Regions from separate parts of the Chryseobacterium sp. GQ58 genome, predicted to be linked through region 2. Evidence: riboswitches for the same ligand, from Rfam matches in the RefSeq annotation. Region 2 holds a riboswitch; the other holds the start of a gene.

Evidence for each region. A riboswitch is a leader RNA that binds a small molecule or an ion and turns the genes downstream of it on or off. The one in region 2 is predicted to bind thiamine pyrophosphate.
Region 1: linked by a shared signal. The riboswitch ahead of pnuC (nicotinamide riboside transporter PnuC) and the one ahead of AC6CHK_RS14855 (class I SAM-dependent methyltransferase) in region 2 are both predicted to bind thiamine pyrophosphate.

The regions. Positions count from the first base shown of each region.
Region 1 is NZ_JCAXEH010000002.1:382,511-387,712, forward strand. Features, by position in the region: gene AC6CHK_RS05855 (hypothetical protein) at 1-115, opposite strand, end outside; gene AC6CHK_RS05860 (TIGR01777 family oxidoreductase) at 132-1,043, opposite strand; gene AC6CHK_RS05865 (hypothetical protein) at 1,071-1,409, opposite strand; gene AC6CHK_RS05870 (HPP family protein) at 1,414-2,010, opposite strand; TPP riboswitch at 2,132-2,236, shown strand; gene pnuC (nicotinamide riboside transporter PnuC) at 2,259-2,855, shown strand; gene AC6CHK_RS05880 (acyl-CoA dehydrogenase family protein) at 2,842-3,852, shown strand; gene AC6CHK_RS05885 (hypothetical protein) at 4,245-4,616, opposite strand; gene AC6CHK_RS05890 (single-stranded DNA-binding protein) at 4,831-5,163, shown strand; gene AC6CHK_RS05895 (HRDC domain-containing protein) at 5,186-5,202, shown strand, end outside.
Region 2 is NZ_JCAXEH010000007.1:60,322-65,523, forward strand. Features, by position in the region: gene AC6CHK_RS14845 (thiamine phosphate synthase) at 1-383, opposite strand, end outside; gene AC6CHK_RS14850 (AIR synthase family protein) at 383-1,432, opposite strand; gene AC6CHK_RS14855 (class I SAM-dependent methyltransferase) at 1,429-2,151, opposite strand; TPP riboswitch at 2,220-2,308, opposite strand; gene AC6CHK_RS14860 (DUF8818 domain-containing protein) at 2,913-5,202, opposite strand, start outside.

The DNA.
Region 1 (5,202 bases), on a different contig from region 2:
CTTTTTTAAAATGTTCGGCAACAGCCTTGTCCTGTTTACTTAAAATTTCTTTTTTCTGTCCATAAATACTTATTGAAAGTATGAATAAAAAGATAAGTGAAAATTGCAGTTTCATATTGTTTCTGTTTAATTTAATTCTTTTTTAATAATAGATTTTCCAAAGCTTGTTTTAAGTTTGGAAATTCAAATTTAAAGCCTGCTTTTTGGATTTTTTCGGATGAAGTTCTTGATCCTTCAAGCAATGCAACCGACAATTCACCAAAAATAAGCTTCATTACAAATCCCGGAATATTTGGCATAAACAAAGGCTTTTTTAAAACTTCAGCGATTTCCTTTGTTATATTTTCGTTGTTTGTATGTTGTGGCGCCGAAGCATTGTATGCGCCGTTTAGGTTTTCGTTTTTCAATGCAAATTCATAAACTGAACTTAAATCATTAATGTGAATCCACGGCATATATTGTTTTCCTGTTCCCAAAGGCGACCCGATTCCGAGTTTTATTGGCATTGCCATTTTTTTCAAAGCGCCTTCTTTTTCTGAAAGTACAATTGCGGTTCTTACTTTTACCACTCTTTCTGCAACGTTTTTTTTGTGAAGTTCGTCTGCTGCTCTTTCCCAAAGATCAACGACTTCACTTAAGAAATCGTTACCTTTTTCATCATCTTCCGAATAAATTTTTTCTGAAGTTTTTGCTCCGTAAATTCCTACCGCCGAAGCTGAAATAAAAGATTTAAGCTTAATATTTTTCTTTAGTAAAGTTTCCAAAATCAGCTTTGCAGAATCTACGCGGCTCGAAATGATTTCTTTTTTTCGTTCATCAGTCCATCTTTTTTCAGAAATATTGGCGCCGGCAAGATGGATAATGTGACTTATGTTTTCAAAAGCTTTTTCATCAATTGTTTTGTTTTTTATGTTCCATTCAAATTCATTTTCGTGTTCTTTTTTTCGTGTTAAAAACCGAACGGAATATTCTTTTTCAATTTTTTTTGACAAAACTTTTGCAACAGTTCCGCTGGCTCCAGTGATCAACACGATTTCTTTCATAATCTTAATTTGTATTTTTTTGAAATATTAATTTCTGACGATTAATATATATCCTTCTTCCAAAAGTTTGTAGCCCTGATCGTAAATAAATTTATATTCCGAGCCGTTTTTATAAACTTTAATATTTGTAAAGTAATTAAAATCAAAACCTAAGCCATCGAGTTTAGTTTTTACGATTTTAGTTTTTCCTTCCGCATTTATTTCACTCAGAATGCGGTAATTTTTGCGCAGCTTGTTGTTTACATTGCGCATCAGATTGTTATAATCTTTATTTTGCTTATTGTTGTAAGCGTTTCGGCATGCATCATTGCAGAATTTTTTGTCTAATCTTCCAATGATCTTTTCGCCACATTCCAGGCAATTCATAGCATTATTTTTTCATTTGACGTTCATGTTTTTTTCTTAGCAGTTTTTTCCATCTGCTGTTGGTCGGATAGCTTCTGTTTTTGGTGATATTATTAAAAACCAAAGCGACCAGCAATAAAATGATGCAACCCGATAATACGGGAGAAAGCACATACCAATATCCCAATTCAGCGATTTTACCTGAAGAAGTAACGGCGATGAGCGCAGTCGCTCCACCAGGCGGATGAAGAGTTTTTGTGTATTGCATTAAAATAATTGAGAAAGCGACCGCAAGAGGCGCCGAAAGCCACAAAATATCGGGCACGATCTGATAAATGGTAACGCCGACCAAAGCTGAAAATACATGACCGCCGATCAGATTTCTCGGTTGGGCAAGCGGGCTTTGAATGGCTCCGTAAATCAAAACGCTTGATGCACCAAAAGATCCTATCAAAAAGATGTTTTCTGCTTCCAGCAAATATTGAGACTGGATAAATGCTATAATTCCGATTCCGAAAAAAGCGCCCAGAAATGACCAGAAATGTTCTTTATAATCAACAAGGGTTTCTCGATAAATTACATATTTTGAAACTCTGAATGTTCTTTTGATTGTCTTTTTCACAATTGATTTTAAATTAACGCTTAAATATACGAAATATCCGTTTGCAAACGGATATGAACTAAAAGGGGAAAATATTTTTATCATGTTTAATTTTCAAATCTCAGAAAAAAACGTCAACTTTGCCCAATCAATGGGGTGCTGCAGATTGCGGCTGAGATGATACCCGGGAATCTTCCACACCTGATCCGGATAATGCCGGCGTAGGGAATTTGATTTATCATCTCATCATTTAATTTATTTAAGTTAATTTGATGCAGGAAATTTTACTAAAGACAACCTGGCCGGAATGGTTTGGGGTCTTCTTTTCAATTTTTCAGGTTTTATTGGCCCGAAAAAACAATCCGAATAATTATCTTTTTGGTATTGCCGGAATTTCACTCACGCTTTATGTGATGATCAATTCCAAATTGTATGCGGAGTTTACGCTTAATCTTTACTATCTGGTCATGAGCATTTACGGATGGATTTATTGGAAGTTTGGCAAACAAGAATCTGAAACCGCTATTTCCAGAACTTCAGGAAACGAAAAGTTGATTGTAGTTGGTATTGTTACCGCCGCGTTTAGTATTTTTTGGTTTTTTCTTACTTATTACACCGATTCTGATGTGCCTGTTTGGGACTCTTTGGTTAGTGCTTTTGCTTGGGCCGGAATGTGGCTCATGGCCAGAAGAAAAATTGAAAACTGGGTTTTATTAAATATAAGTAATATCATTGCTATTCCGTTATTGATTCATAAAGACCTTTATCTGTATGCAATTTTAACTGCTTTCTTGTTTATGGTAGCGATTTCAGGATATATGGAATGGAGAAAAATACTTAATAAAAAGATAAATGCTTACACGTAACGAGATCAGAAAACAAATGCACGGAGTTTCTGAAGTTCCTGCATCAATAATCGACTATATTCATCAGCAGCGATTACTTCAGATCTGGGTTCCCAAAACTTATGATGGATTGGGCTTACGCTTGAAAGAAGGATTATCCATATTATTTGACTGGGCAAAAATTGATGGAAGTTTGGGTTGGATGCTTACGTTATGTTCCGGCGCCAATTTTTTTTCAAGAAATCTAAAACCAAACATTGCTAAAGAACTTTTCAGTGATCCTGAAACCTGTTTTGGCGGAAGCGGAATGATTGGTGGAACAGCAGATATTCAAAACGACGGGACTTTTCTTATCAACGGATTTTGGCATTTTGCAACCGGAGCGCCACATTTGAGCCATTTTACACTCAATGCGAGACTTACAAAAAACGGAGCACCTTTATTTGATCAATCAGGTTCAGAAATAATCAGGTCATTTGTCATTCCTAAAAATCAGGCAGAAATTATTCCCGACTGGAAATCGATGGGAATGAAATCGACGCGAACTTATTCTTTTAAAATTAATGATATAAACGTTTCTGAAGATTACAGTTTTATTTATGATGAATTTTTTACGGATGATGCTTTAGATAAAATTCCGTTCAGAATTTTTGCAGACTTGACTTTGCTGGTGAACTATTTGGGAATGGCATCGCATTTTTCCGATGAGGCAATTAAAATCCGTCCGAATCTTAATTTGAATTCTTTTAATAATAAAATTGATGAAGCGTTCGAAAAAGTGATTGAATTTGCTAACGAAATTGAAGATTTATTAAAGGAATCTCAAATGATAACCCAGGAAAAGCAATCAGAAATTCATACTTATTCATCAAATTTAGTTGAAAGTTTATCACATCAGATTTTAGAAATTTATTTCCAACTGGGAATTAAAGCGACACATACGGATTCTGAAATTTATCAGGTTTTTTGTGACTATTTTACGGCGACGCAGCATTCTAATTTTAGGAGGGAACTTTGATGTATTCTTTAACAACGAAAGAATATAAGTTTATGATGCTCCAATATTAATCAACATTGCAAAAATATAAGTTTAGGATGCTCCAATATTAATTAAGGTTGCAAAAATATAACTTTACAATACGAAAATATAGTTTAACTAGACAACAATATTATTCGCCGCCGTGTCAATATTGATTCACAACGGAAGAATATTAAAACATTTACATTCAATATTCGATTACTGTGCAAGAATATTGAAATTATCATGGCTTTAACTATAAATATCTTAAAACTATTTATAAGAATAGAACCAACAAGCAAATTTCGCAGCTTATCAGATTTTTAGACTTTAAGAAGAGTTTTTCCGGGAATGCAAATGTTTAAATGTTTTTGTAGTTTTTCAATAGTGAATTATAGTTTATGAGATTTCGGAATCTTAAATAAAAGAATTAAAGCCCAAATTTGCAAAATTGTCTGAATAATATTAATTGTTCCAATAACTGGCTCATTTTTTAAGTTTGCAACTATAAAAGAAACTCCTAACAATCCTAAAAGTAATATTACCAGTAGAAAATATTTAATCCATTCAGTTCCTTTGCTTACCAAATAGCCAATTCCAAAGACGAAAGCTACTGAAATCAAGGCGATGAATATTTTGATGCCGCTGTTCAAAGTTTCAAAACTCCAGATAAGATTTGCAATTCCCAAGGCTCCGGACAGGTAAATCAAATCAGCAGATTTTTTATGATTCGGATGAATTACATTTTCTTTATTTTCATTCATTTGGTCTAAGTATATAATTTCAAATATACGGAATGAATTATTTAAGATTTTTTTTTGGATGATTTTATTTAGAATATCCATTTGCAAACGACTACAAACGTATTTAAATAGTTTTGTACCGACTTCGGTCTAAAAATGTAACAATCTTTGCAGCAGAGATTTGAGAAACCAGTGAGCGTCTCTTATCTGATTGTTAAACATAAATAAAAATAGTATGTCACTAAGAAACAAAGTAACCTTAATCGGTCACACAGGAAAAGAAGTAGAAATGATCAACTTCGAAAACGGAAATGTAAAAGCAAGCGTGTCTTTGGCAACGAGCGATTTTTACACGAATGCAAAAGGAGAAAAGGTAGAAGAAACGCAATGGCACAATCTGATCGCTTTTGGTAAAACTGCTGAGATTTTCCAGAAATATGTGCCAAAAGGAAAAGAAATTGCAATCGAAGGCAAGCTAACGTACAGATCTTATGATGATAAAGACGGTGTGAAAAAGTATATCACCGAAATAAAAGTAGACGAAATTCTGCTTTTAGGAGGAAAATAATTGATCGAACTTAAAAACACAAATGATGAAAATAAAAGT
Region 2 (5,202 bases):
TAATCAAACTGATGCTTTTCGGCATATTCTATTTTTGAAAGTTCATTATTGCAGGTAATACCCAAAATAAAATCACGGTTAATTCCTTCTTTAATTTTATTCAAATTGTCAGGAATTTCGTCGAAATGAACTCCTGCCAAAGGAACTTGTTTTAAATATTCGTAACGGTTATTGATGATCAAAGGAATTTTATTTAATGAAGTTCTTTCATAGATCTTTGAAAGCAATTCCTCAATATTTTGATCTTCATTAAAATTATCCCAAATCTGAACAGCTGATATCTTTTCTTTTACAATTAAACTCAATTTAGAAAAGAGGATTTCTTCATCCATCGAAGGATCAATGATCAGATAAATTCCGGGTTGTATGGTTTGTTTTATCATTATTTCCAGCCGTTTTTGTAAGCGTTAAAAAATGCCTTCCAATAAGGATCTTCTTCGAGATAAATCAGATTGCTTGCTTTTTCATTTTCAATTAACTTGATTCCTTCGGACTTTTCAGTGATTTGTCCGACTTCTGTACAGAGAATATTATTTGTCTTTAATCGTGAAATAATATCTGCAGCTTTCTCTTTTTCACAGGTAATAATCATAGAACCGGCGCCAATACAATATCTCGGATCTAAAGAAAATAAATTACAAACCGCTGACTGAACTTCACCGATCGGCAGCTTTTCATTATAAATCTTTGCGCCGTTTCCTGAAGCAACAGCCAATTCGTAAATCGCACCCAAAACTCCGCCTTCCGTCACGTCATGCATCGCGGTTACTCCGGAACTGTCAATTTGAGTTGCCGTTAAAGCATCTTGTAATGATGAGGTTTCACAGAAAGAAGCGCAGGCAGAATCATACATTTCTTTTCCTATTTTATTTTTTACAGTTTCCGGAAAGCTCATCGCTAGAATTGCTGAAGAGGAAAGTGCGCTTGTTTTGGTAACTAAAATAGAGTCGCCGGGTTTGGCGTATTTTGAGACTAAAATATCTCCTTTCGAAGCGATGGTAATAAAAGTTCCGCCGCCTGCGATTGTAGAATTTTGACCTTCGATGAATCCTGTATGTCCGCCGGTAATGCTTACATGAATGCTTTTACAGAACTGATGAATATAATTCCAATAAATTTCAAAATCATTCTTAGATAAATAAGCCGGAAGATTCAAAACAAATTGACCGTACATCGGCGCAAAGCCCGTTGTCGCCATATCATTTGCCATGACATGAACTGAAAGCCAGGCCGATTCTTCCAAGCCCAAAGAAGGAATTAATGACAACGGATCACTCGTCAAAGCCATTGCTTTTCCGCCATGAAGATCAACGACGGAAACATCGATGCCAAACTCGGGACCAACTTGCACTTCATCACGTTCTTTCCCGCATCGCTGTTTCAGGAAATCTTCAAATTGGGAATGATTTATTTTGCCTAAAGTCTCACTCATTCCACATCATTTAGCTGAATATACAATCCAAAGAAATCGCCAACCGGAACATTCCATTGTTGTACTGGGAACCATTTCGGAAGTCCTGTGCAGGTCCATTCAATCGTATATTTTCTTCCGACTAATGCTTTTTCAATGATTTCAGTCAGCATTTTAGGAGTATAAAAAGTTGCCGTTACATAAAAAGGATTTTTTCCAAACAACTGCTGCACTCTTCTGCGGGCTACTTTAGGAGAATTCCTGTTCATCATACCCATCGCAATTCCGTATTTGGCAACACGGGCTGCTTCTCTGATGACTTTCACAGGATCTTTGTAATATTCGAAAGTTGTGATAAACGCCAATGAATCAAAAGTATGATCTTTAAAAGGCATAAAGTGTGAATCGGCCATCACCAGATCGCCTTCAAAAAGATGAATAGCCTGTGATAACATCAACGGCGAAATATCTCCTCCGGTTGCTTCAATTCCTATGTTTTTCCACCAACGTGTAAATCGGGTAGTGCCACAGCCGAATTCTAAAAGCGTCTTTACTCGCTGATCTTTGGAAACAAGCTGTTCCATTACTTTTTTCTGCCAGATTTCGGCACGTTTGTATCGGCCTTCATACCACAATTCGTAGGTATCGGTGTGTTCTCGGTTGAAAAACCATTCGGGTCTTCCTTGCCAGTTTTTGTCTTGTTGGGGGATAAGTTCTCCGGAATACTTTGTTACTTCCATTTTATTTTTATTGATTTATTCAGCAGTTCAGATCATGGATAAGCATGCGAACGAATAAAGCATAAAATGAAATTTTAAGCAGACATCCCTACGTTGGCATTATCCAAATCAGGTCATCGGGTATGATCTCAGCCTTGTGGCACCCCGTGTTTATTACTGAACAAATATAAGGAAAATATTGAAGGTGTTTTAAGTCTGAGAGTTTTTAAAGTGAAAGAGTTGAGGGTTTTAGGATTGGAGAGTTTTTAAATAATTGAGTTAAATTATTATACCTAATATTATATTGAGCAATAACTATTCTTGAATAAGCAGTCTTTTTTATTTGCACTGAATCTGTTTGCTCCATCGGAGCAATATGTTTGTAGAATAAATTTTCACGTTATTACAGCGAGCTCCGTAGGAGCGAAATGTTTGTCTTTACTTGTGTTTTCTTTAAATTTCAAACAGTTTTTTTTGATCTAAAAATATATCGATTGTCACAAAACAACTTTTTGATTTATTTGAAAACAGATGATTTGTAACAAAATAGTTTTGTGTTTGATTTAAAAACAATTGATTTGCGACCAAGCAACTTTTTGATTTATTTGAAACAGATGATTTGTAACCAAACAGTTTTGTGTTTGATTTAAAAACACTTGACTTGTGACCAAACAACTTTCTGATTTGTCTAAAAACAGATGATTTGTAACTAAATGGGTTTTGTTTTATTCAAAAAATATTTTTAGTTAACTATTGTTTTGAGAAGGGTAGTTTGATCTTCATTAAAAGCTTGCTTTTACCTGCATGCTTCCGATATGAATCGTCCGGTCGCCGGAGTTTCGACCTTCATAATTAAGATTTAACTGTAAAAAAGAATTAATTGCTTGTTGTACAAATACGCTCCAAACCTGGTTTTTTCCGGGTTTCAGACCATCGAGCATCTGATTTCCTACGATACTGAAATTGTTTCCTGTAAAGTCATTGTTAATAAAAGAGAAGTTTCCTCTGATGGAAGTTTTCTTACATTCCCACTGTATGGTTCCGGTAATGTCGAAAGCTTTTAAAAGCTCTTCGCCATCCACTCTTTTTTTCTCACGGTAAGCCGAAGAAAACTCAGCCTGAATAGCATCTGTAAACTTATAAGTTGCTTTTGGCTTAGTCTCAAAATTACTAAGTCTGTAATCTCTTGTTGCGAAAAGTTGCGAAGAATTTTGTAAATCGTGCACAGAATTTTCCCAATCAACACGGAATTCTTTATTGAACCAATATCCGATATTCACAAAATGTGAAGTTTGATTCCTTTCTTCGTTGCTGAAATTGGCGTTGATGAGGTTGTCGTTGGCAATAAAACGATAATTACCATTCCAGCCGGACTTTTCGGTAGGATTAAACTGTACCGATGCCAAAATATTCTGATTCTTTAAAATCTGATCCTCACTTTTTTCGAACGGATTCAAAACTAAAACTTTGTCTCTTTTAAAATAAGAATTCTGAGAGTTGAGTGAAACATTAAAATTCCAGCGTTTTAAGAATTTATTTTCAGAATTAAAAACAATTGACGGATTGACAAATAATGCCAGCTGCAGTTTGTTTTTGTTGGAAGGAATGTAGCGGACCGAATTGGTGTAAATCCTGATGTATTGCGCCAAATCCGAATATTCGGCAATCTCAAATTCATCAATCTGCTGAATTCCGTCGCCGTTATAATCTGTCCATTTGTAAATTCCCTGCCCGTCGGTAACTTTTATATATTGAAATTCCCGTTGCGCTTCCTGTCCGTTTCCTAATTCATAAAACGCCTGCAAGCGCATACCGTTTTTGAAAAGCTGCTGGTTGTATAAAATATTTCCAACGACAAAATCTTTATTTTGATTCATGTCTACATCATCATTTTTATAGAAGAATTTTCTGTAATGAAGTAAAGCGTTTAAGGTGGTGCGTTCTGTTTTAATCAACTGGCTTTCTGCCATGAAGCCTAAAATCCTGTTCATATTCTGAAGCCTGTTGTCGCGCACCGAGTCATTGTCTCTTACATACATTTTAGCCAAAAGTTTCGTTCTTGTGCTGTCACCAATTTTTTTCTGCACAAAAAGCTCTTTCCAACTGAAACTGGTGACATCCATTACTTGTGTCTCGTTGTATTTTTTTTCGTTATGCTCCATGCTTCCGCCAAGAGACCAGCTTCCTTTTTGGCCTGTATATTCCGTCGCAGCCCCTCCACGAATGAACTTTGTATCCTGAAGTGTAGAATTGGTATTCAGATAAGATAAATTTCCTTTTGTAAGGAATTTCCCTTTGAGCCAGCCAAAATCTACGCCATTTTTTACACCTTTATAAGCGTCCTGCTCTTCCAAATAATTGATGCGGTAATTTAAAGTAGATTTGTTATTCCATTTGTTTAAAAAACTAAAAATAAACCTGTTTTGAGTTCTTCCGCTGAACTCCTGCGTCAGGTTAAAATCCCTTGAAAACTCAACATCATTGATACGGTCAAGAATATGAAATTGTTTGTCAATATATTGATATTCAAAACTTGGTGTACCTTTCCATGTATTTATTGTAAATGTTTTGTTTCCGAATATTCTTGCTGCATATCCGATATTCTGATCAGAATCTTTCGAAGAGAACAAATTGATATCGTAATTACTTAATGAAATGTCTGCTCCGATCTTTCCGTCTTTAAGCAAATACTCAGAGTTCATCGTATAAACCTGAGCTTTTTGAGGCGAAGGAAGCTTTCTTACCGCACGGTAATCTCCGGAATTTGGTCCTACATATTCGAAAACCCGCCCGTTATTTGTGGTTTGTATAAGCTTATAATCACCCAAATTAACTCCGAAATAAGTAAACGAAACCTGATATAATGTCTGTGTAGGATCAGTCGAAAACTGATAATAATTTCCGTTCGGATCCTGCACAAGACTGTACAGAATTTTATTGACATCATATTCTGCAACCACGCCGGATGGGGCGTACATCAAGTCGAGATTATTCCCGGCATCGGCCAAAATTTGCTCATCTTCTTTGGATAAATTTAAAGCTAAAGGAGCATTTTTATTATCATTTTCCATA